Regions from separate parts of the Clostridium sp. RTP31139st1_H3_RTP31139_211217 genome, predicted to be linked through region 3. Evidence: a T-box and tRNA genes for the amino acid it is inferred to sense, from the RefSeq annotation. Region 3 holds a T-box; the other regions hold tRNA genes.
The links. The T-box of region 3 lies ahead of metG (methionine--tRNA ligase). A T-box ahead of a tRNA ligase gene usually reads a tRNA of that ligase, here a tRNA-Met.

Region 1 (5,982 bases), on a different contig from region 3:
CTGCACAGCTATTGTACCCTTAGCTTTTTTATCATTATATTTAGCAAAGCAACGATAAGCTAACTGTCCACCCATTACCCCTTTTTCATTAACCCCTTCATACAAAATTGGTGTAGATTGCATAAGCCTTATTCCTGTTCCAACAGCTGCATACTTTGATACAGTTTTTGTTTTTTCAACTATGTTATTTTCTACTCTTGTCCCACATCCATAATAACTCTTACCTTTAGGAATATATATTATTTTACTTTCTTCAGCAATACAATTAAAATCGAAGTTTCTTCCCCATAAATGTTTATTATCTTCTGTAGTCCAACTCATAGAACTACATCCACCGTTCATAGCATTTGATACCTCATTGATATTGTCCATGAATTACCTCATTAAATTATTATTTTATATAAATAATATATGTAATAAACAGCTGATATTGTTATTTTATAATTACAAATTTTAAAGCAGCACTTATATCATCTAATCATAAGTGCTGCTTCATTAACTATATAATAAACATTCATCATTTAAAATACATCATTTGTATACTAACAATTAATATATTCTTTGTTATTTAATAAAATAAATAGTATTATACACATTCATTTAATTAATCTCTTATTTTTATGCAATTAAAAGTTTTTAATAATATAAAATAAACAATTCCAACACAACTAATTACTATTATTGTGTTTACTCCAATTAATAAAGTATTATAAGCTAGCAAATTCCATATTAATTTTCCAAATATAGTTGATATTAAACCAAAGATTATAGGCATGAATGCCCACTTTAATAAATCTATTTTAATATCAGTAACCTTAACTACTCTAATAAAGCTTACTGTAAAACTAAAAATAGTTGATATAGACATTGCTATAATTAAGCCTTCTATTCCTTTTATAGACCCTAAAAAATATATACCTAAAATCTTTAATACAGACTCCATAATTTGATATTCTAATACTTTAACTTGCTCATTTAATCCATTTAAAATACCACCCATAATCATATCAATATACATAAATGGAATTATAAAAGAAAGCATTTTAAAAAACGTTCCTATATCTTCTCTGTTATAAATTGATATAGATAATTGATTATAAAATGTAAAAAATATAAAGAAAGATATAATACCTATTATACTTGTAAAACCAATACTTCTAGTAATTACACTATTTAACCTTTCCTTATTATTAATAGCCTTAGCTCTAGAAATCTCTGGCATCAAAACTCTAGCTAAAGACATGAGTAATGTTGCTGGAAACATAATTATGGGAAAAACCATTCCCATAACTCCACCTAATGCACTTATAGCTTCACTTTCAGACATTCCAAACCTTACAAGAGATAATGGTATTAATATCATTTGCACTGTACTAAATGCAGACATTAGGTAGGATCTAGTAGCCATAGGTATAGATATTTTAAATAACCTTTTAATCAACCCTTTTGTATTTCCTTGTACATTACTTAAATACTTAATTTCCCTTTTTTCCAACTTATATTCTATAAATACATATAAACAAGATAAAATATCACTTATAACACTTCCTAATACAAGAACTGCACAACCATATTCTAATTTTATAGATACAGCTGAATGTAATAATAATACTATTACTGTAATTTGTATAAACTTTTCAGCAAGCTGAGTTGTTATTGGTATGAATATATCTCTAACAGCATAAAAGTATCCCTTTAAACATGATGATATTGAAATAAAAGGAATGCTTATTGCAAATATTTTTATTGAAAGTATTACTCTTGTGTCTTTTAAAAATATTAAAGCTATATTTTTAGAAAAAGCAAATAATATAATAGAAGCTGTTATTCCCAATACTCCACATATTGTAGATGCTTTAAACACCACATATTTTACATTATTGTACTCTTGCTTTGACATTTCTTCTGCTACAATTCTTGTTACTGCTGAACTTATTCCTGAAGTTGCAAAAGTTATTGCAATCATACTCACTGTTCCAATAAGCTTGTACAATCCCATCCCCTCTGTACCAATTTCATTTGATATGTATACATTAAATACAACTCCTATACTCCTCATTATCATCATTGTAATTGATAATAATATTGCATTTATAAATAAATTCTTTGTTTTATTTTCCATACAGTACCTCTTAACTTATTATATTGCTACTATATGTTAAGTGTTTACAATAAATTACTTATATTAAATTGATGAATTTAAAGTTTATAATAATTTAATAATTATATTTTCTGGTATATATTTTAAATTAAATTTCATTACATAGAAATAAAACTAATTTTTATTAATAATATCCCAAAACTCTTTTTCAGTAATTATTTCTATTCCTAGAGTTTTAGCCTTTTCTAACTTGCTCTTTCCAGCACCTTCTCCAATTACAAGCATATTAGTTTTTCCACTTATGCTAGTTGGTGAATCAGCTCCATATCTTATAGCTGTTGCTCTCATTTCTGCTCTACTTTTAGACATATCACCAGTAAAGACTATTTTCTTTTTATTAAATATATCCTTTATTAAGTTTTCCTTAGCAAACTCAATCATTTTTTTCTCTTCTGCAACTTGCTCCTTATCCTTTGCAAACTTTCTAAATCTATTTGCTGTTGGAGCTGAAGCTTGCTTAGCACCATTAGCTTGCTTAGCACCATTAGCTTCATTACTACTCTTGCTATCCTTGTTACTTTTCTTTGCAACTGATGCTGATGTTGGTGTACCTAAAGCTGACCATCTTTCAGGCTTAATAACTTTTAATAGCTCTAATAAATCTAAAACATCCTGTAATGCATTATGAGCCTGTCCCTTTTTAATATTGTAATGTTCTAATAAATTAACAAGCTTATATGAAGGTAATATTTCTTTTTGCTTTATTGTATTCATACTACAATAAAATTCTTGATTATCTTCAACCCAGCCCCAATATCTTAAAAAGTTTCTATCAAAACTTGCATTATGTGCTACTAAAGGACACTTATACTTCTTAATTAATGATTTGAATTTTGACTTAAGCTCTTCATTTTCTTCAATTGCATCTAAGCCATCACCATATCCATTTTTATATTTTTCTTCATCATTAATAATTGCTAAATGAAGGCTATCAATTACTCTATAATCTTCTACAACTATTGCAGCAACTTCTCTTATTCCATCAGCTGGACTAAAGCTTCTTGGTGTTTCTATGTCTACAATTATGAATCTTTCTTTTTTCTGCATATCTAATAAGTAATCTGGGTGTATGCTATGTAATTCACCATTTATATCTAATATTATTTCATTATTATCAACTATTCCAACAACATCGCATTCTACAGCATTTTCTGTATATGCACCTTTATAATATAAAGTTTTAACTTCATTTGCCTTAGGGCTAATTAGTTTTAATTCTTTTAAAACTTCTATTTTTTCTTCCAATGATTCAAACTTTCTCCACTCTCTTTTGGGATTTATCATACTTGTACCTCTATTCTAATTTTATAAATTTATTACTATATTAATTTAAATATATTAAAAATTATATCACATAGTTTATATTAAAAAATCATTAATACTTAAAAGTTGTTATATTGATAGCATATAGCTAGATTTAGTATTCTAAACTACTTCTTGTCCTCTAAAGGCTTAATATGGCATAATGCAGTTTTGACTATATGTAATTATAAAGTTATACTTAACCTACAAGTTAAGCAAAACAAGTTTGCAAGACATAATATCGCGGGGTGGAGCAGTTGGCAGCTCGTTGGGCTCATAACCCAAAGGTCGTAGGTTCAAGTCCTGCCCCCGCAACCAAGAAAAATAAATCTTATATTTTATAAGGTTTATTTTTTTGTATAAGTATTTAATAAATTCATATTAACTCAAAATTAAAAACAATTTATTCAAAAATTCATATAAAATAATATAAAGCTAGAAAACTAATTAATATTTTCTAGCTTTTTAAATGTATTACTTATTTACTATTTTCATATTACCCTAATAATAAAACTCATTATATAAGTTTACTTAGCTTAATAATTAACTTTTATTTTATTATAAATTTGCACCAAAATCAGTTACTAATACTTGTCCTGTTATTGCTCTAGCCTTATCACTAGCTAAGAAAGCTATAGTGTTAGCTACATCCTCTGGTTCACAAACTGGTAGCTTTAAATCTGCATGAGCCATCATAGCATTCATCATATCCATATTCATATTAGCTAAATTTTCTGATTTAGACATTGGTGTTTTTACTGAACCAGGGCACACAACATTACAACGTATTCCTTCTTTAGCCATTCTTAATGCAATATTTTTAGTTAATCCAATTATTGCTCCTTTACTAGCACAATATACAGCTCCTCCAGAACCATAAACACCAGCAACTGATGCTACATTAATAATTGCGCCACTTTTATTTTCTAACATTACCTTAGCAGCTACATTTGTAATATTTATAGTTCCTTTTGTATTAACATCTATTACAAAATTAACATCATTTTCATCAACAGCTTCAATAGGTAAAAGTGCATGATCTAGTACACCAGCATTGTTAACTAAAATGTCTAATTTACCAAATGTTTTTATTGTTTCATCTATAACATTTTTACAATCTTCTTTTTTAGAAATATCGCTAGTTACTACTAATACTTCTCCACCTAAGCCCCTGATTCTTTGGGCAACATTTTCTAATTGTTCTTTTCTTCTTGCAGTTATTACAACCTTTGCACCTTCTTTAGCAAACAATAGTGCAGTTGCTTCTCCAATCCCTGAGTTACCTCCTGTAATAATAGCTACCTTGTTCTTTAACATATAATCCCCTCCATTTGCATCTCTTTATTATCCTTTTATTTTGAATAAAAATATTATTTTTATAGTTATAATTTTATCATGTTTTTTATTAATTGTAAAAAATTTCAAATTACTAATTTCTATTAAATATTCTATAAGGTTTTATATTGCTGATTAATCTTTTATTATCCTTGCTTAAAATTATTGTTTAAATAAGTATATCTTAAAGGTATGTCTATTTTAGACACCCCTTTAAAAGTCAATATATTAAAATTGCTTGTATAAACTTAATAATCAAATTGTAACGCCTTAACTTAGGTATACTTATTTCATTACTTTTTCAAACCTAAAAAACTCTTCATTAAATTCACCATCAATCTTATCATTTTGAGAATCTTTATAATATTTATTAAAAAATTCAACAATGTGGAATCCACATTTATTAACATAAAAATTAAAAGAAGCCACAACAAATGACTTCTTTTAATTCTATTATATACTATTTTTATTTATAAATATATCTAATAAGATCTATAAACGATTTATATACCCTTTATTTTTACTGCTCTATTTATTTTATTACCATATTTCCATTTGATTAAGCTTAACATCATATTCAACATAAATGTCATTACCTTCAGCATCTACTAGAGTTAATTCAATGCTAATTAACTCCATATCATCACTACCAAAGCATTCACTAATACTACTTGTTTCTCCTGCTAATATTGTATCTGAAAATGTTAAATAAGAACCTTCTTTGACACCATCCTTAGTTATATTATACTTAAAATCTGCATACTTAACTGGATAGCTACTATTATTTGTTAATGTAGCTTGATAATATATAGTGCCCATGCTGTCTGGTTGTTGTAGTTGCCCTGTTATTACAAAATCATTTATATTGATTTCTGATTCTTTTGATTCTTCTATCTCACCATCTTCAGCTTCTTCAATTTCTGGTGAATTGTATCTTTCATTTTCTTGTAATTCTGTAGCACTTGAACAACCTGCAAATAAAGTTAAAGTAGCTAGTATTCCAACAATAAGCAATCTTTTCATATATTTGACCCCCTAAATAAAATCTTATTGCAAATAAAATCCTATATAATATATGAATAAAAAGTTTCATTTTATTACTCATATGGAGTAGTCTTTATGCTTATCTATATAATTAATAATAGGTATTAATACTATTTTCTTTATAAAGTAACTGAACTTCT
Region 2 (5,982 bases), on a different contig from region 3:
TTCAAATCTTTCCTTAGCATCCTTTTCTGTCTTAGCAAATAATTCTTCTGCTAGCTCTGGGAATACTTTAGCTAATGCTGCATATCTTACTTCTCCCATTAAGAAATCTCTAAAATCTGATTTTGGTTCTTTAGAATCTAATGTAAATGGATTCTTTTCACCCTTTAATGTTGGATTATATCTATAAAGGTTCCAGTAACCACAATCAACAGCTTTCTTTTGTTCATCTGGTGTATTAGTCATACCTTTCTTAATTCCATGACTAATACATGGTGCATATGCAATTATTAATGATGGTCCATTATAGCTTTCAGCTTCTGTTATTGCTTTTATTGTTTGATTTTTATCAGCTCCCAAAGAAACTTGAGCTACATATACATAACCATAACTCATTGCCATCATACCTAAATCTTTTTTCTTTGTTCTCTTTCCTGAAGCTGCAAATTTAGCTATTGCCGCAGTTGGAGTTGCTTTAGATGCTTGACCTCCAGTATTTGAATAAATTTCTGTATCAAATACAAGAACATTTACATCTTCATTGCTTGCAAGTACATGATCTAGACCACCATACCCAATATCGTAAGCCCAACCATCTCCACCAAATATCCATTGTGATCTCTTAATAAAGAATTCCTTATCTTTTAATATTTCTTTTGCAATTTCATCACTACATCCTTGTAATGCAGTTTCTAATTTTTCTGCCCTTTCTCTAGATCCTTCACCTATGTCTTTATTATTTAACCAATCTTCCATTGCTTCTTTTGCATTACTACATAAATTTTCATCCAATGCTTTCTTAATATTAGAAGCAATTCTTTCTCTTATTGTCTTTGCCCCCATAAACATTCCAAGCCCATATTCTGCATTATCCTCAAATAATGAATTAGCCCATGCAGGCCCATGACCTTCTTGGTTCTTTGTATATGCTGTTGCTGCACCTGAAGATGCCCATATTGAAGAACATCCTGTTGCATTTGCAATTACCATTCTATCTCCAAATAATTGAGTAACTAATTTAGCATATGGTGTTTCTCCGCAACCTGCACATGCTCCTGAGAATTCTAAAAGTGGTTGTTCAAATTGACTTCCCTTAACTGTATTCTTATTCATAGGATTCTTCTTATTCTTTATATCCTCTACAGCATAATTCCAAGCTTCTATTTGATCATGTTGGGAATCAAATGGTTTCATAATAAGCGCTTTACCTGGTGCTGGACAAACTTCTGCGCAGTTAGAACATCCTGTACAATCAAGTGGTGTAACTCCTATTGTATAGAAATAAGGTACATCTCCCTTAACACCTTTAGCTTGAAGTTTTTTAAAGCTTTGTGGTGCATTCTTTAATTCATCTTCTGTAGATAAGAATGGTCTAATGCATGCATGAGGACATACATATGAGCATTGATTACATTGTATACATCTCTCTGGAATCCATTCTGGAACATTTACTGCTATTCCTCTCTTCTCATATTTAGTAGTTCCATGCATAAAAGTACCATCTTCTATATTATTATTTACAAAAGCTGATACAGGTAAATTATTACCTTCAAGCTTATTCATAGGAATACATATATTTTTAACAAAGTCAGGAACAGATATATTTTCTTTTTGTTCATCTCCAGTAGCTGATTTCCATGATTCTGGCACATCTATCTTAACTAATGATTCTAATCCCTTATCAATAGCAGCATAATTCATATTTACTACTTTTTCACCTTTTTTACCATATGAAGTAACTACTGCTTCCTTTAAATATTTAATAGCTTCATCAACTGGAATAATATTAGCAAGCTTAAAGAATGCTGCTTGCATTATCATATTAATTCTTCCTCCAAGTCCTATTTCTTGAGCTATTTTTACTGCATTTATTGTATAGAAATTAATATTATTTTTAGCAATATATTTTTTCATTTTAGCTGGTAATTTTTCATCTAACTCTTCTTTAGTCCAAATTGTATTTAATACAAATACACCATTTTTTCTTAATCCTTCCAAAACATCATATGAATATACATATGATTGATTATGACATGCTACAAAATCTGCTTTATCTATTTCATAATGAGCCTTTATTGGATTTTTACCAAATCTTAAATGTGAAATAGTTATTCCCCCAGATTTCTTTGAATCATACGCAAAATAACCTTGAGCATACATATTTGTATGATCACCAATTATTTTAATTGCGCTCTTATTAGCTCCAACTGTACCATCTGATCCAAGTCCCCAGAACTTACATGCTGTTGTTCCTTCAACTGCTACATCTATTTCTTTGTCAGATGCTAATGATAAGTTAGTTACATCATCAGTAATTCCTATTGTAAATCCATTCTTTGGATTATTACTCTTTAAATTTTCATAAACTGCAGCTATATCTGCTGGATATGGATCTTTAGAACCTAATCCAAATCTTCCCCCTATTACCTTTGGAGGGTTATCCATTTCATTTACTGCTCTTAATACATCTAAATATAGTGGTTCACCAATTGATCCTGGTTCTTTTGTTTTATCTAATACAGCAATTTTTTTAACTGTACTTGGAATAGTATTTAATAATCTTTCAATACTAAAAGGTCTATATAACCTTACTTTTACTAATCCAACTTTTTCACCTTTATTCATTAAATAATCAATTGTTTCTTCTACAACTTCACTTACTGCTCCCATAGAAATTATAATTCTATCGGCTTCTTTATCTCCATAATAATCAAAGCAATGATATTCTCTACCTGTTAATTCTGTAATTTTACTCATATATTCTTCTACAACAGATGGAATATCGTCATAATACTTATTTAGTGATTCACATAATTGGAAGTATACATCTGGGTTTTGCGCTGTACCTCTAGTTACTGGATGACTTGGATTTAATGCATTTTTTCTAAACTTATCAATTGCTTCACAATCTACAAGGTTAGCTAATTCATCATATTCTAAAATTTCTACCTTTTGTATTTCATGAGATACTCTAAAACCATCAAAAAAGTTTACGAATGGGATTCTGGCTTTTATTGCTGTTAAATGTGCAACTGGTGATAAATCCATAACTTCTTGAACAGATCCTTCTGAAAGCATTGCACATCCTGTAGCTCTTGCAGCCATTACATCTTGATGATCACCAAATATACTTAATGATGAAGTTGCAAGTGCTCTTGCTGCTACATGAATTACTCCTGGTAATCTCTCTCCAACCATCTTATACATATTCGGAATCATAAGTAATAATCCTTGAGATGCAGTATATGTAGTTCCTAATGCTCCACTTTGAAGTATTCCATGAAGTGCTCCTGCTGCTCCTGCTTCTGATTGCATTTCTACAACTTTAACTGGCTCACCAAATATATTTTTCTTTCCTTGTGCTACCCATTCATCTACATGTTCAGCCATTGGAGATGAAGGGGTAATAGGATAAATGGAACTTACTTCAGTAAATGCATAAGAAATATATGCAGCTGCAGTATTTCCATCCATAGTTTTCATTTTTCTCATATTTTTGCCTCTCTTTCATTAGTTTTTAATTTTATACTTTAGGCTTTTATCAATTAATTTTTTCATTCTTTATTAGTATTGAAAAAATGTAAAATATTATGTATATTACTTTTAAAGTTTTTTTACTTTTTTTAACAGATGTATTGACTGCATAATTTTTTAGTTTTATACTAATAATATAAATAAAGATATCAACGCGGGATGGAGCAGTCGGTAGCTCGTTGGGCTCATAACCCAAAGGTCGTAGGTTCAAGTCCTGCTCCCGCAACCACAAAAAGGATGTCATATGACATCCTTTTTTATTTATACTAATGAATTTACAGACATAATAAATTGTTTTGCTACTCTATTAGATCTACCACTACTTAATGCTGCCCACTTAATTGCTTCTCTTTTTAATGTTTCCTTTGGTAAATTAATATTATAAATTTCAGCTAACTTATATACTGTATTCAAATAATCATTTTGATTACCTACTGAAAAAGTCAATGTTACTCCGAATCTTTCAGCTAAAGAATGTTTTTCTTCAACTGTTTCTCTAGCATGAATTTCGTCTCCTTGTCTATCATTAAACCCTTCTCTTATTAAATTCTTTCTATTTGATGTTGCATAAATTAAAACATTTTTAGGCCTTACCTCTAAACCTCCTTCAATTAATGCTTTCATATTTTTATATTCATATTCAAACTCTTCAAAAGATAAATCATCTAAAAATAAAATAAATTTAAGACCTCTATGTTTAATTAAAGATAAAATATTGTTTAAATCCATAAAATCTTTTTTATTTAATTCAATAACTCTTAATTTTTTATTATAATATTTATTTAAAATAGCCTTTACTGAAGAGGATTTTCCTGTTCCACTATCACCAAACAATAATACATTATTGCAAAGTTCACCATTTATAAAACTTTCTGTATTATTAATTAAAATTTTTAATTGCATTTCATTTCCGATTAATTCATCAAAAGTAATTGGATCACAATTTTCTATTCCTATTAGCCCCTTATTTTTGTCCCATTTAAATCCTTTATAATAATTCATAATACCAGCACCATTTTTATAATAAAAATCTACTAGTAAATTTCCTATGGTATTTATATCTTCATTATATTTAAAAATATTAAAAATTGGATCATTATCTGAAATTTTATTATCATTTAGTGTACAAAACTCTTCTGAAATATCAAATAATCTTTTAATTACTCTTATATCATTTAATGCTATATTAAATAAATTTTTATCAATTTCATTACCAACTTTTTCTGATTTTATTGTGAATAAATTTTCATCTTGTCTTACTAAATAACATAAATACATTTTAAACAAATCACCATCAATAGGTAAATCCAAAGCCTTTTCTAATAACCTATTTAAAATATATTGATGTTTATCATAATTATCTTCTTCCAAATAACTTAACACTTCAGATATAATTATGTCATCATTTAAACTATTAAATAAAATAAACCTCTTCATTCTTCTCACCCCATTAAAACAAAATTAATTATATAATATATTTTTATCCATTTTTATTCAATAAAAAAGATATAGAGTATTTATTTAATACTCTATACCCATAATCTATATCCTTAATACTCTTCTTTAATAATACCTACTTTTATCTATTTTCTATTTATTACTTTTACCTGTATACCTTCCATAACATCAAACGCTTTTTCATGTAATTCTTCATTAAATCCCGCACATAACTTAGCATCAACTAAAATTTCTGCATTAGTATATTGTGATTGAAACATTACTACATTACTTATTACACAAATATTTGTTACTACACCGATAATTTCAATACAATTAATATTTTCTCCAAGTTTTTCACTTAATTCAATTATTTTACTAGGTGAAATACCAAATGAACCCTTATTTATATGAATTGTATTTTTATTATTAATGAATTCACTAAGTTTTCCATAAAGTTCATGTCCTTCAGTATTTAAAATACAATGTGTTACAGGTAAATTCTTACCTTCTCTAGTTGCTAAATAATCCTCTGTATGAGTATCATATGTAAATACTACTTTATCTCCTTTTGACAAATAACTATTTACCTTTTCATATATTCCCTCTTCTATTTCTTTAGCTTTTTCAAATCCTAATGCTCCATCTACAAAATCCTTTTGATAATCTACTACAACCAATACTCTTTTCATTATCCATCCTCCTAACTATAAATTAATTAAATATATTTTACCATAACACCTATCTAAATGTTACTTCTGTATATACACTTATTTTTAAAAATTACATATTTATTTTCTTAAAAATTTCTGATATTTAACTTTTTTACCTTTATTAAAAGGTTAATCTTTTATATAATGGTAAAGTAATAAATTATATGGTTAAATTTTGGAGGTAATTTAATGGAATTTTTAGAAATTATAAAAGCCATAATTCTCGGTATCGTTGAAGGGGTAACCGAATGGCTTCCTGTTAGTAGTACTGGTCACATGATTTTAGTTGACGAATTTTTAA
Region 3 (5,982 bases):
ATCTATAATGTAGATACACTTATATTTAAATTTTTTTATTATAAAATTCCAATTATTTATGTGGTGGTGGTGTTATAAGTTTATTAACTAATATTGAAATTACTATTCCAAGCAATGTTTCTATTATTCTGTTAGTTGCATAAAATAAGGGATCACTATAAGCATGAGCTGTAGTAACACCTAGGAATGCAATACATGTTATATTTATAGCACCTGGCCTTTTTAGAATATTGCATAGATAAATCATTAAGATAATACCTATAGCAATAATTAAGTATATAAGTGGTTTTGATATGTAAGTATTAGATATATGATTTTCTAATGATCTAAATAAGAATAAAAATATTAAGCCAAAACTAGCACCTAATATAGTACCTGCACCTCTATTTATACCCATATGAATTGAGTTATAAACAGTATCTTGTAAACAAATTACTGCAGTAAGGCAAGCAAAAAAAGGTTCGTTAGGCAAAAGTAACAAACATAGAAAAACAGCTATACCTGATTTTATTGTTCTAAGTCCAACCTTAGGAAATTGAAATTTTTCCATAATTAAGCCTCCTATCCCTTTAGATATTATATCTAAGAAATAGTCAAATTTCACTATTTAATATTATATTTTTTATTAAAATCAAAAAATGTTAAAAATTATATTTTTATAGATAAATTTATATATTATTCATACTTTATAATAAAAAATGATTTATAATTATTTTTAAGAATATATAGTAAAGTGGGGATAAAATGGATTTTATTATACTTGTTATTTTAGAAATAGTTCCAATAATATTATGGGCATGTGGATGGTATTTTGAAAATAAATATTCGAAATATCCTGATGTGAGTAGGGGATATAAATTTGGAAGTGCAAAAAATAGTAATTTAGAATGGGAGTATGGAAATAAGGTTGCTAGTAAGGTTTTTAGTACAACAGGAACGTTATTATTTACAATTATAATAATAGCAAGATTATTATTTGATATTAATATAATTACTATTATTTTCATATTATTTATTGTGATATGTGTAAATTTTATGATAATAGAGGGCATAATAAAAAAGAAGTTTAAAAATAAATAGAATAGGTTTGACAGTTTTTACATTTTAGCATATTATAAAATTAATAAATGCATAGAAGAGAAGAGTAGTTAAGGAATGTATCTAAAGAGAGCTAGAATGGGTGAGAGCTAGTGTTACTGAACTTTATGAAGATGGTCTTGGAGCTGATTATCTGAGCTTGAAAAAGTTAGGGTAATACGGGAGCAACCGTTATATTGCAAGGTGATGATAGTCACCTAATGAGATATTTATTGTGAAATAAATATGAAATAGAGTGGTAACGCGTATATAACGCCTCTATATGGGTATAAAAGCCTATATAGAGGCATTTTTTAGTTAGGAGTTAGAGTTTTTAGTTAGTAATTAAAATTAATGATTCTATTATTTTAAGCTATAACTTTTAGCAATAAATTGTTAACAAAAAAGAGGAGGAAGTAATATGACTAAAAAACCATATTATATAACTACGCCAATTTATTATCCATCTACTAAGTTACACATCGGTAATACTTATACAACAGTAGCAGCGGATGCTTTAGCTAGATTTAAGAGATTAAATGGATATGACGTAATGTTCTTAACAGGAACAGATGAACATGGTCAAAAAATTCAAAGAATAGCAGAAGAAAAGGGAATAACTCCTAAAGAGCATGTTGATGAAATAGTTGCTGGAATTAAAGAGTTATGGAGTATGATGGACATAAGCTATGATAAATTTATCAGAACTACTGATGATTATCATAAGAAAACAGTTCAAAAAATATTTAAGAAATTATATGACCAAGGTGATATATATAAATCTTCTTATGAAGGATTATACTGTACTCCATGTGAATCTTTCTGGACAGAAACACAATTAGTTAATGGAAATTGTCCAGACTGTGGAAGACCAGTTGAAAAATCAAAAGAAGAAGCTTATTTCTTTAAAATGAGCAAATATGCTGATAGATTAATGAAATATATTGATGAGCACCCAGAGTTTATTCAACCAGAATCAAGAAAAAATGAAATGGTTAATAACTTCTTAAAGCCAGGTTTACAAGATCTTTGTGTATCAAGAACAAGCTTTAACTGGGGAGTTCCAGTTACTTTTGATGAAAAACATGTAGTTTATGTTTGGATAGATGCATTATCTAACTATATATCTGCTTTAGGATATGGAAGTGAAAATGATGAATTATATAAGAAGTACTGGCCTGCAGACGTTCATTTAATAGGTAAAGATATCTTAAGATTCCATACTATTTACTGGCCAATTATGCTAATGGCTTTAGGTGAAGAGTTACCAAAGCAAGTATTTGGGCATGGATGGTTACTTGTAGATGGTGGAAAGATGTCAAAATCTAAAGGAAATGTTGTTGATCCAGTAGTTTTAGTTGATAAATTTGGCGTTGACGCAGTTAGATATTATTTATTAAGAGAAATTCCATTTGGAGCAGACGGATTATTTAATAATGAAATATTTATAAAGAAGATTAATTCGGATCTTTGTAATGACCTTGGTAACTTATTATCAAGAACGGTTGCAATGATTGAAAAGTATTTTGATGGAGTAATTCCAGCACCAACAGCTAAAGAAGAGATTGATAATGAATTAATTAGCTTAGCTATAGAAACTCCAATTAAAGTAACAAAAGCAATTGATAATTTAAGAATTCCAGAAGCATTAGAAAATGTATTTGAACTTATAGGAAGAGCAAACAAATATATAGATGAAACAACTCCTTGGATACTTGCAAAGGATGAAGAAAAGAAAGAAAGACTAGGTACAGTTTTATATAATTTAGCTGAAAGCTTAAGATTTGCATCTGTATTATTATCATCATTCTTACCAAGTACAAGTGAAAAAATTAATGCTCAATTAAATATTACTACAACAACTTGGGATTCATTATCAGGATTTGATGGAACAACACCAGGAACTGAAGTTAAAAAAGGTGAAGCTTTATTCCCAAGAATAGATGTAGCTAAGACTTTAGAAGAATTAGAAGCTATGAGATTAGCTCAATTAGAAGCTAACAAGCCAAAAGAAGAATATAAAATGCAACCAATTAAAGAAGAAATAACTATTGAGGATTTTGAAAAAATAGATTTAAGAGTAGTTAAAGTTTTAGAATGTGAACCAGTTAAAAAAGCTAAAAAATTATTAAAATTAAAGGTTGATTTAAATGGAGAAGAAAGACAGGTTATTTCAGGAATAGCAATGCACTATAAACCAGAAGAATTAGTTGGTAAATATGTAGTTTTAGTTGCTAATTTAAAACCTGTTACTTTAAGAGGTGAATTATCACAAGGAATGATATTAGCAGCAGCTACAGATGATGATAGCGTATTAAAGTTAGTAAATCCAGGTGAATTACCAACAGGAAGCGTTGTTAGATAAGTGAAGTTCTAAATATTTGATTTAGTTAACTGAACTTACACCTACGAGTGTTAATGAGTAGGTGTTTCATTAAAGTAGTGAGTGACAAGTGATAAGTTAAGGAATAAAGTTGGCATAAGCGGATTTTAGGAAATGAAAAAAAGGTCAGCTTTGCTGACCTTTTTACTATAACTCAAAACTATTAACTAAATAAAAGGGGGTTTTTTAATGAATATTATTATAGGTAATGCATGGCCTTATGCTAATGGACCTTTACATTTGGGAAGAATTGCAGTTTTGTTACCGGGAGATATTTTAGCTAGGTATCATAGGATGATGGGGGATGAGGTTGTTTTTCTTTCTGGAACAGACTGTCATGGTACTCCTGTAACAATGAAGGCAAAAGAAGAAGGAATAACACCATTAGAAGCTGTAGAAAAATATCATGAAGAGTTTAAAAAATGCTTTAAATCATTAGGGTTTTCTTTTGATATTTTTGCAAAAACTCATTCAGAGTATCATGAAGAAAAGGTTAAGTATTTCATATTAGAATTATATAAAAAGGGTTTTATATATGAAAAGAATGTAGAACAAACTTATTGTGAAAAATGTAATGAATATTTAGCTGATAGATATATTATAGGAAAATGCCCAATTTGCGGAGAAGAAGCAACTGGTGATGGTTGTGAAAATTGTAATGGTGAATTTGAAAGTAGTGAATTAATAGATATAAGATGCAAATTCTGTGATTCTGAGCCAGTTTTAAAAGAAACTAAACATTTATTTTTTAGCTTATCAAAATTCGAGAATGATGTTAAAAGATTATATATAAATCAAGATGGATGGAGAGAAAATGCAAAGAAGATACTAAAAAGATATTTAGATGAAGGACTAAGAGATAGGGCAGTAACTAGAGATTTTGATTGGGGTGTTGATGTTCCATTAGAAGGTTATGAAGATAAAAAAATATTCGTTTGGATAGAAGCGGTTATGGGATATTTAACAGCTAGTATGAAATGTCTTGAAGAAAGAGGCGAGGATTATAAAGAATATTGGGAAGGTGAAGACTCAAGAGTTTATTTTATTCACGGAAAAGATAATATACCTTTTCATACTGTAATATTCCCAGCAATTTTAGCAGGACTTGGCATAAAAAATCCTAATTTGAGAATAATATCAGGAGAACATCTAAAACTTGAAAGTAAGCCTTTTTCAGCAGTTAAAAATTGGGCTCTTTGGGCAGATTACGTATGTAAAAAATATAATGCTGATAGTTTCAGATACTATTTATCATTAAATTCACCAGAAGATAAAGATACTGATTTTACTTGGAGAGAATATATAAATATACATAATAATGAGTTAGTAGGAGAACTAAATAATTTTGTTAATAAGGTTTTATTATTTTCTAGGAAAAATTATGCTAATAGAGTACCTAATGGAAAGATGGATGAAAAGTTAAAAAATGAAATTTTGAATTTATATTTTGATATAGGTGATAAAATCGAAGAAGGTCATTTTAGAGATAGTTTAAATGACATAATGAATTTATGCAAAAAGGGAAATAAATATTTTGATAATAGTAAGGTTTGGGATTTATTAAGTAGTGATTCTGCTAAATGTAAAGATGTCACTTATAATTGTATTCAAATTATAGTTAATTTATCAAATTTATTATATCCATTTATGCCAGGAACTTGTGAAAAAATAAAAGTATCAATAGGATTAAATGAAAGTATTTGGAGCTTTACTGAAAAAAAAGAAGGATTAATTAAAGAATGTGAAGTTCTTTTTAATAAAATTGATAAAAAAAGAGTTAGTGAAGAAGTAGCTAGATTAAAAGAAAAGAAAAATTAACAAAAAAAACCTAGAGTTATTTCATTTGGGGGACGAATAACTCTAGGAAACCAACTTTACAAGATGGTTTTAGGGGTAAATAATAATGCTTTAACTACTTTACAGTTATTATAATAAACTTTAATTGTGTCATTTAGGTGTCAAATTTCTGAAGAAAATATTAACTATTCTTAATAAAAAATAAATTAGAGAAAGTTTTATGGTTGAATTTACTTAAAGGGGGAGTTTAGATGATTATAGCTATGATATTGACATTATTATTTATATTAATAATATTTGCAGCATTTATATGGCAAGCTGTTTGGGTTGCTATAGATTCTAGAAAAAAGGGAGAAGAATATTGGTGGTTATGGACTATTGCGGCAATAATAGCTTTTCCTATTGGATTAATAGTTTATGCACTTGTAACAAGAAGTGATAAAAGCAAATGTAATAATTGTGGAAAGGAAATTCCACATAATATAAATTCATGCCCATACTGTGGAATGAAATGTGGATTCTTTTGTCCAAGCTGTGGACAAAAAGTTGAAAGTGGATGGAATTATTGCCCTCATTGTACAACAGAACTTCCAGATGAAATAAAAGAATCAAAAGCTAGTAAGAAATCAAATAAAAAGGTAATGATTGCTATAGTAATTACTATTACTATATTAGCTTTGTTAATAGTAATTTCTTTTCTAGGTGTTATAACATACTCATTTAAT
Region 4 (5,982 bases), on a different contig from region 3:
GGTATAATGATTATTAGTTGGTAAAATCAAGGATAATGAAAAATGATTAAATCATCAAAAAACTTAATATTATATTTATTTGTTTATAAACAAACTGTGTTTTACAAATAATATATAAAAGCAAAAGAATATGAAGGCGAGGGAAAATAAAATGAAGAATAATTTAGGTACACAGACAATAAATAAATTATTAAGAAATTTTGCAATTCCAAGTATAATAGCAATGCTTGTAAGTGCATTATACAATATAGTAGATCAATTTTTTATTGGAAGAAGTGTTGGAGAATTAGGGAATGCTGCAACTAACATAACATTTCCACTTACAACCTCATGTATTGCTTTAGCTTTATTATTAGGAATTGGAGCAGCATCAGCTTTTAATTTGACATTAGGTGAAGGAAAAAAGGAAAAGGCATTATATTATATAGGAAATTCTGCATTATTACTTTTTCTTTCAGGGGTAGTTTTATGTATTATAATTCAGATATTTTTGGAACCTATGCTTAGATTTTTTGGATCACCTGATAATGTATTAGTTTATGCTAAGAATTATACAAGAGTAACTGCAATAGGTTTTCCATTTTTAATATTTTCTACAGGTGGGGGACATTTAATTAGAGCAGATGGTAGTCCTAAATATAGCATGTTATGCAATTTATCTGGAGCCATAATTAATATAATTTTAGACCCTATATTTATATTTGGATTTAATATGGGAATGGTAGGAGCAGGATTAGCAACAATTATAGGACAAATTTTTGCTGCATTTTTAGTATTAAGATATTTATTAAAATATAAAACAGGTAAAATAGAAAAGAAGCATTTAATACCGAAGTGGAATTTTGTAAGTAAAATAATTTCATTAGGTGCAGCACCATGCTTTAATCAGCTTGCAATGATGATTGTACAAATTGTAATGAATAAGTCTTTAACATATTATGGCGCATTATCTGTATATGGAGAGTCAATACCACTTGCATGTGCAGGAATTATAACAAAGGTAAATCAAATTTATATGTCAATAGTAATTGGGCTTTCTCAAGGGTTACAGCCTATTGTAAGCTTTAACTATGGAGCTAAGCTATATGATAGAGTTAAAAAGGCATATACTACAGCTATATCTTATGGTTTAGGTGTATCAGTAGTAGCTTTTCTTGCATTTCAGTTTTTACCAAGGCAAATAGTATCTATATTTGGTTCAGGTTCTGAAGTTTATTATACTTTTGCAGTGAAGTATTTTAGGATATTTTTATTTTTTACATTTTTAAATTGTCTGCAACCTATATCATCTAATTTCTTTACTGCTATAGGAAAACCAAAGAAGGGTATATTTCTTTCTTTAACAAGACAGATTTTATTTTTGTTACCATTAATAGTTGTATTGCCTTTATTTATTGGAATTGATGGAATAATGTATTCTGGTCCTATTGCTGACTTTATTGCAGGAACTGTATCAATATTAATGATATATGTTGAGTTTAAGAATATAGGTACTAAGAGGGTTTCTCAAAAGAAGATTGTTTAATAATATTATTTTTATGAAATAGGGTTATCTATTATAAAGGTAGTAAAAGAAATGTTTAAAGTATTTCTTTTACTACCTTCAATCTTTGATAAACATTGTATGGAAGTAAACAACTTTATTTCTTGAAATAATAGATTGGAGCTCTAAATGATATTTAGTATTATCTGCTTGCATTTAAGACTCTAAGCTACCTCTTACACTTTAAAGCCATAATACAACATAATTCAACTTTGACTACAAATACTTATTAGATTATACTAAGGATACAAGTTAAGCAAGAGAGCTTACAAAACATAATATCGCGGGGTGGAGCAGTTGGCAGCTCGTTGGGCTCATAACCCAAAGGTCGTAGGTTCAAGTCCTGCCCCCGCAACCAAAAAATAAATCTTATATTTTTATAAGATTTATTTTTTTGTATAAATTATAAATAAAATTAAATTCAACTATGTAAGGAGATTAAGCTGTGAGAATAATACTAGAAAATAATCTATGTGAAAATAGACCATATATTAACCTAAAAAAACTATCACCAAAGACATCATTAAGAGTAGGTTCAATTGATGATCTTGGATTTAAAGGTACATATATAATAAATCAACATACACAAGCATTATCTAAAGATGAAAATTATACAGCAGAATATAGAAATGGAATTGAAAAAGTAACATTTTATACAGAAGATTTAAATGAAATGTTATTAGTTGATATAAATTACTCATTTAGAAGTGGTGATAGCTCTGCTAAATTTAAAGTATATTTGATTTTAAATAATATTAAATATGCATTACCATTTAATTATTTTGAAGATATTTATAGAAATTGTATGGATATATCATCAAAAGAACTAAATGGAACTGAAGAATTGTCTTACATAAAAAAAGCCTTTGATAATTTAAAAAAGGAAGAAATACCTGTAGATATAAACCTAAACTTAAAAAGGTTAGCAGAGTTTAAGGAAAGGGTAGATTATAAGAGAAATGTTGATTATTTTGTAATTAATAATATAGCTTCATCTATTTCAAAGTATGATATAAATAATAAAACTAATAAAATTAAAGTTACTGATAAAGTAAAGGTCTTAAGACATAATTATAAGACTAGACTTTATGAATTTGTAACTCCTAATGATAATAATATTGTATCTTTAAAAGAAACAGATATTATCTGTAATTTAGGAGATGAAAATAATTTTCCAACAGTTGATATATATACTGAATATGGTCTTGGAAAGATATTAGACATTAATAATAATGTTATTCCAACTAATAACACTTTATCATTATTTGCTAATTTATTAGATTTAAAATTAGATGGTTTATTTAGAAATTAAAATAAAAATGGGGCTGTATCAGATTGAATTTATTAATTCAATCTGATACAGCCCTGTTATTTGGCGTTTATTAAGATAAATGTAAATTTATAGATTATAAGTATATGAGCCATCACTATTAATTTTATAGAAGATTCCGTTATCATCAAAAAATTGAAATAGAGATTTATTATAAATATCAATATTATCTTTATAAGATTTCAAGTTAGCATTTAAAGCGCCGGAGTTATAAGAATCAGCGGTAGAAGAGTATAAAATTATATTAATACTATCTATGGTATTATTTAATATTTGAGTAGTTGCTATTGTTAAAGTACCATATTTAGAAGTAGTATAATCATCTAAATTATTACTTTGTAAAATAGTAAGTTTATTTTGTAGACTTGTTTTATAATCAGTTGAAAAATTATTGTTATTATATTCAGTAATAATTGTATTCATAATATCGTTAGACTCATGTACTATAGATGAGATTTCAACAATAAAATCTTGAGTTTTTTTGTTATGTTTAGCGATAGTGGGATAAAAGGTAAATCCACATATTATTAAAATTATAGAACCATAAAGTAAGATTTTTTTAAGCAAGTCACTAACTGTAAATATGTCATTCTTTTTGTGTCTATTAGGATCGAAAGTAATTTTATTAGTATTAGAATCAATCATTTTTCTTTCTACATAACTATAAATGGCATCATCATTTTTCAAAATAGTTCCCCCTTATTAGTAATAACTAGCATAATATTATCATATTTATGGATATTTTTAAATAATTTGTAATATAAATATGTTAAAAAATAGAGGAAAGTAAAAAGACATACATAGTAAGATCTAATTACTTTCCTCAAAATTTATTCTTATCCGCACATAGGTTTTTTGAATTTTTCAGATTTTAAGACAGTACTGCTAGTTTCTTATTTTTAGATAAAGCTTTATTAATTCTAAGTACAGCATATGTTAAATAAACAACACTATAAACTAAAACATTTATAATATATTTAGTATTACCAGTTTTAGCTATAGGCATCATTATAAGCATTATGTGAAAATAAGTTAATCCATAAAAAGCATAAGCAAATCTTTGAAGGTTTTTCCAAGATTTGTACTTCATTTTTTTCCTTATGTTAGGGAAAGATGTAATCATAAGTGGAAGCATAATTGCAATTAACATTAAACTAACTATTGCAGCTAAAAGCATATTAAATGACATTGATTTTGGGTTAGTAAATAACGCAACAAAGTGATATCTACCAAAAATTATATTATGAGCAAGAGTAAGAATACATGCAATTATTGATAATTCAGCTCTTATAGGAAATAAAAGCTTCATAAGCTTACTACCATTTTTTAATGCACCAGTATACATAACTACTATAAATAATGATGTTGCAAAAGCACTATTTGTAAATAGTGGTAATATATAAAATCTTATAAATTCAGGGATATTAGCAATAGCACCAGTATATGAAATTGTAATTAGTATTATAGATATTATAGTAGCTAAAATATAACAAAATTTAGAGTGCTTTTTTATAAAAGCATGTCCAACTCCTATTATTAAAATAGTAAAAGATAAAGAAATTAATAAATTCATATAGTTCTCCTTTATAAAAGTATTTTTTTATTAAATTAAGTATATCTTAAGTAAAGAGTTCAATCAATAATAATTTTCAATTGATATATATTTTCAAATAAAACTTATGGAGAAATCAAATATAGAATTAAATTGAAATTTCAATATTGATATTAATAATATTCATTAAAAAACGTTATTTATAAATAAGAATTTCTTTATGTTTTAAATGATTTAAGTTGCAAATGAAAGTTCATAATTAAGGTTATAAAATTGTAAATGATTAAAAAATAAAAATAAGATATAAAAATAGTCAAAAGGGTTGAAATAGAATATGATTTTAGTAAAATAATAAAAGTAAAGATTGCGAAACTTGTCGAAAGAATATTATAGAAGTGATAATAGTTAACAATATTATTAGTTGATTGGGTGATGAGAATGAATAAAAAAGGAATATTTATAATTGTTTCTATATTAATTATTATTTGTGGTATAAATTGTTTTTTTTATAAAGATACATATTTCATGTATATGAAGTCTAATTACAAAGAGAGAAAAATAAAGGTTGGATATTATTCATATTATCCCTATTATTATAAAGATAAAAAAGGGAATGTTCATGGATATTATCATGAATTATTAGATACTTTATGTTCTAATTTAAATATAGATTATGAATATGTAGATGTTAATATTAATACTGCAATAGAGATGTTAGAAAATGAAGAAATAGATATTTTAATGGGATTATATAATATACCAAATAAAAATTCTAAATTAATATATTCTGATAATCATATACAGTTTGATAATCGATACATATATATATATGGTGATATTAATGAAGTTAGATATGGAAATTTAAATTATTTAAATGGGAAAAAATTTACATATGCTGCTGGAGATATAAAAAGTGAATGGTTAATTCAACTGTTAAAGTATCATGGTATAAATGTTAAACCAGTAAAGGTTAAGACAAAGGATGAGTGTATAAAATTATTAGATTTAAAAGAAGTAGATGCACTATCTTCGAATAGAATTAATGAGGGGTTAGAAGCTTATAAAGAAACAATGAAGTATTATATAGGTGCTGTTTATATTGTTGGTAATGAGAAAAGTAAAGATGTCATAAAGTACTTTGATTTTTTCTTAAATAATAGTTTTACAAATAATAAAGTTGATAAACTTAGGTTTATATATAATAAATATTTTCGTAAAGATATAATTTTTAGGAATATTATATTAATTACTCTTTCAATAGTAACAATTTTGGGTATTATATATATGATAATATATCCATTTATAAAAAAAATAATTATAAAACAAAGAGTTACTAAAAATATGAAAGCTGGAAACTTTTTATTATATTATCAGCCAATAGTAGATCCTTTTAAAAATATTGAGGTAGGATTTGAAGGTTTATTAAGATTAAAAGATAAAAACAATAAAATATTAACTCCTTTTACTTTTATTAAAGATATAGAAAAAGGAGATATGTTTTATGAACTAACACTTTGGATATTAGAAAAAGCAATTTGTGATTATAAAATAATAAGT

Region 1: it encodes a tRNA-Met, which carries the amino acid that the T-box ahead of metG (methionine--tRNA ligase) is inferred to sense. The anticodon was not compared.
Region 2: it encodes a tRNA-Met, which carries the amino acid that the T-box ahead of metG (methionine--tRNA ligase) is inferred to sense. The anticodon was not compared.
Region 4: it encodes a tRNA-Met, which carries the amino acid that the T-box ahead of metG (methionine--tRNA ligase) is inferred to sense. The anticodon was not compared.

The regions. Positions count from the first base shown of each region.
Region 1 is NZ_JBCOAB010000003.1:144,548-150,529, forward strand. Features, by position in the region: gene ABUA17_RS02690 (linear amide C-N hydrolase) at 1-372, opposite strand, end outside; gene ABUA17_RS02695 (oligosaccharide flippase family protein) at 605-2,122, opposite strand; gene ABUA17_RS02700 (3'-5' exonuclease) at 2,276-3,445, opposite strand; tRNA gene ABUA17_RS02705 (tRNA-Met) at 3,706-3,781, shown strand; gene ABUA17_RS02710 (SDR family NAD(P)-dependent oxidoreductase) at 4,022-4,780, opposite strand; gene ABUA17_RS02715 (hypothetical protein) at 5,084-5,227, opposite strand; gene ABUA17_RS02720 (hypothetical protein) at 5,339-5,821, opposite strand.
Region 2 is NZ_JBCOAB010000017.1:60,169-66,150, forward strand. Features, by position in the region: gene nifJ (pyruvate:ferredoxin (flavodoxin) oxidoreductase) at 1-3,489, opposite strand, end outside; tRNA gene ABUA17_RS09225 (tRNA-Met) at 3,685-3,760, shown strand; gene ABUA17_RS09230 (ATP-binding protein) at 3,793-4,968, opposite strand; gene ABUA17_RS09235 (cysteine hydrolase family protein) at 5,115-5,660, opposite strand; gene ABUA17_RS09240 (undecaprenyl-diphosphate phosphatase) at 5,871-5,982, shown strand, end outside.
Region 3 is NZ_JBCOAB010000025.1:5,998-11,979, forward strand. Features, by position in the region: gene ABUA17_RS11280 (FUSC family protein) at 53-550, opposite strand; gene ABUA17_RS11285 (hypothetical protein) at 745-1,080, shown strand; T-box leader at 1,124-1,361, shown strand; gene metG (methionine--tRNA ligase) at 1,499-3,442, shown strand; gene metG (methionine--tRNA ligase) at 3,650-5,278, shown strand; gene ABUA17_RS11300 (zinc ribbon domain-containing protein) at 5,509-5,982, shown strand, end outside.
Region 4 is NZ_JBCOAB010000003.1:132,164-138,145, reverse strand. Features, by position in the region: gene ABUA17_RS02655 (MATE family efflux transporter) at 152-1,525, shown strand; tRNA gene ABUA17_RS02650 (tRNA-Met) at 1,826-1,901, shown strand; gene ABUA17_RS02645 (hypothetical protein) at 1,989-2,855, shown strand; gene ABUA17_RS02640 (hypothetical protein) at 2,943-3,560, opposite strand; gene ABUA17_RS02635 (ferric reductase-like transmembrane domain-containing protein) at 3,745-4,446, opposite strand; gene ABUA17_RS02630 (EAL domain-containing protein) at 4,864-5,982, shown strand, end outside.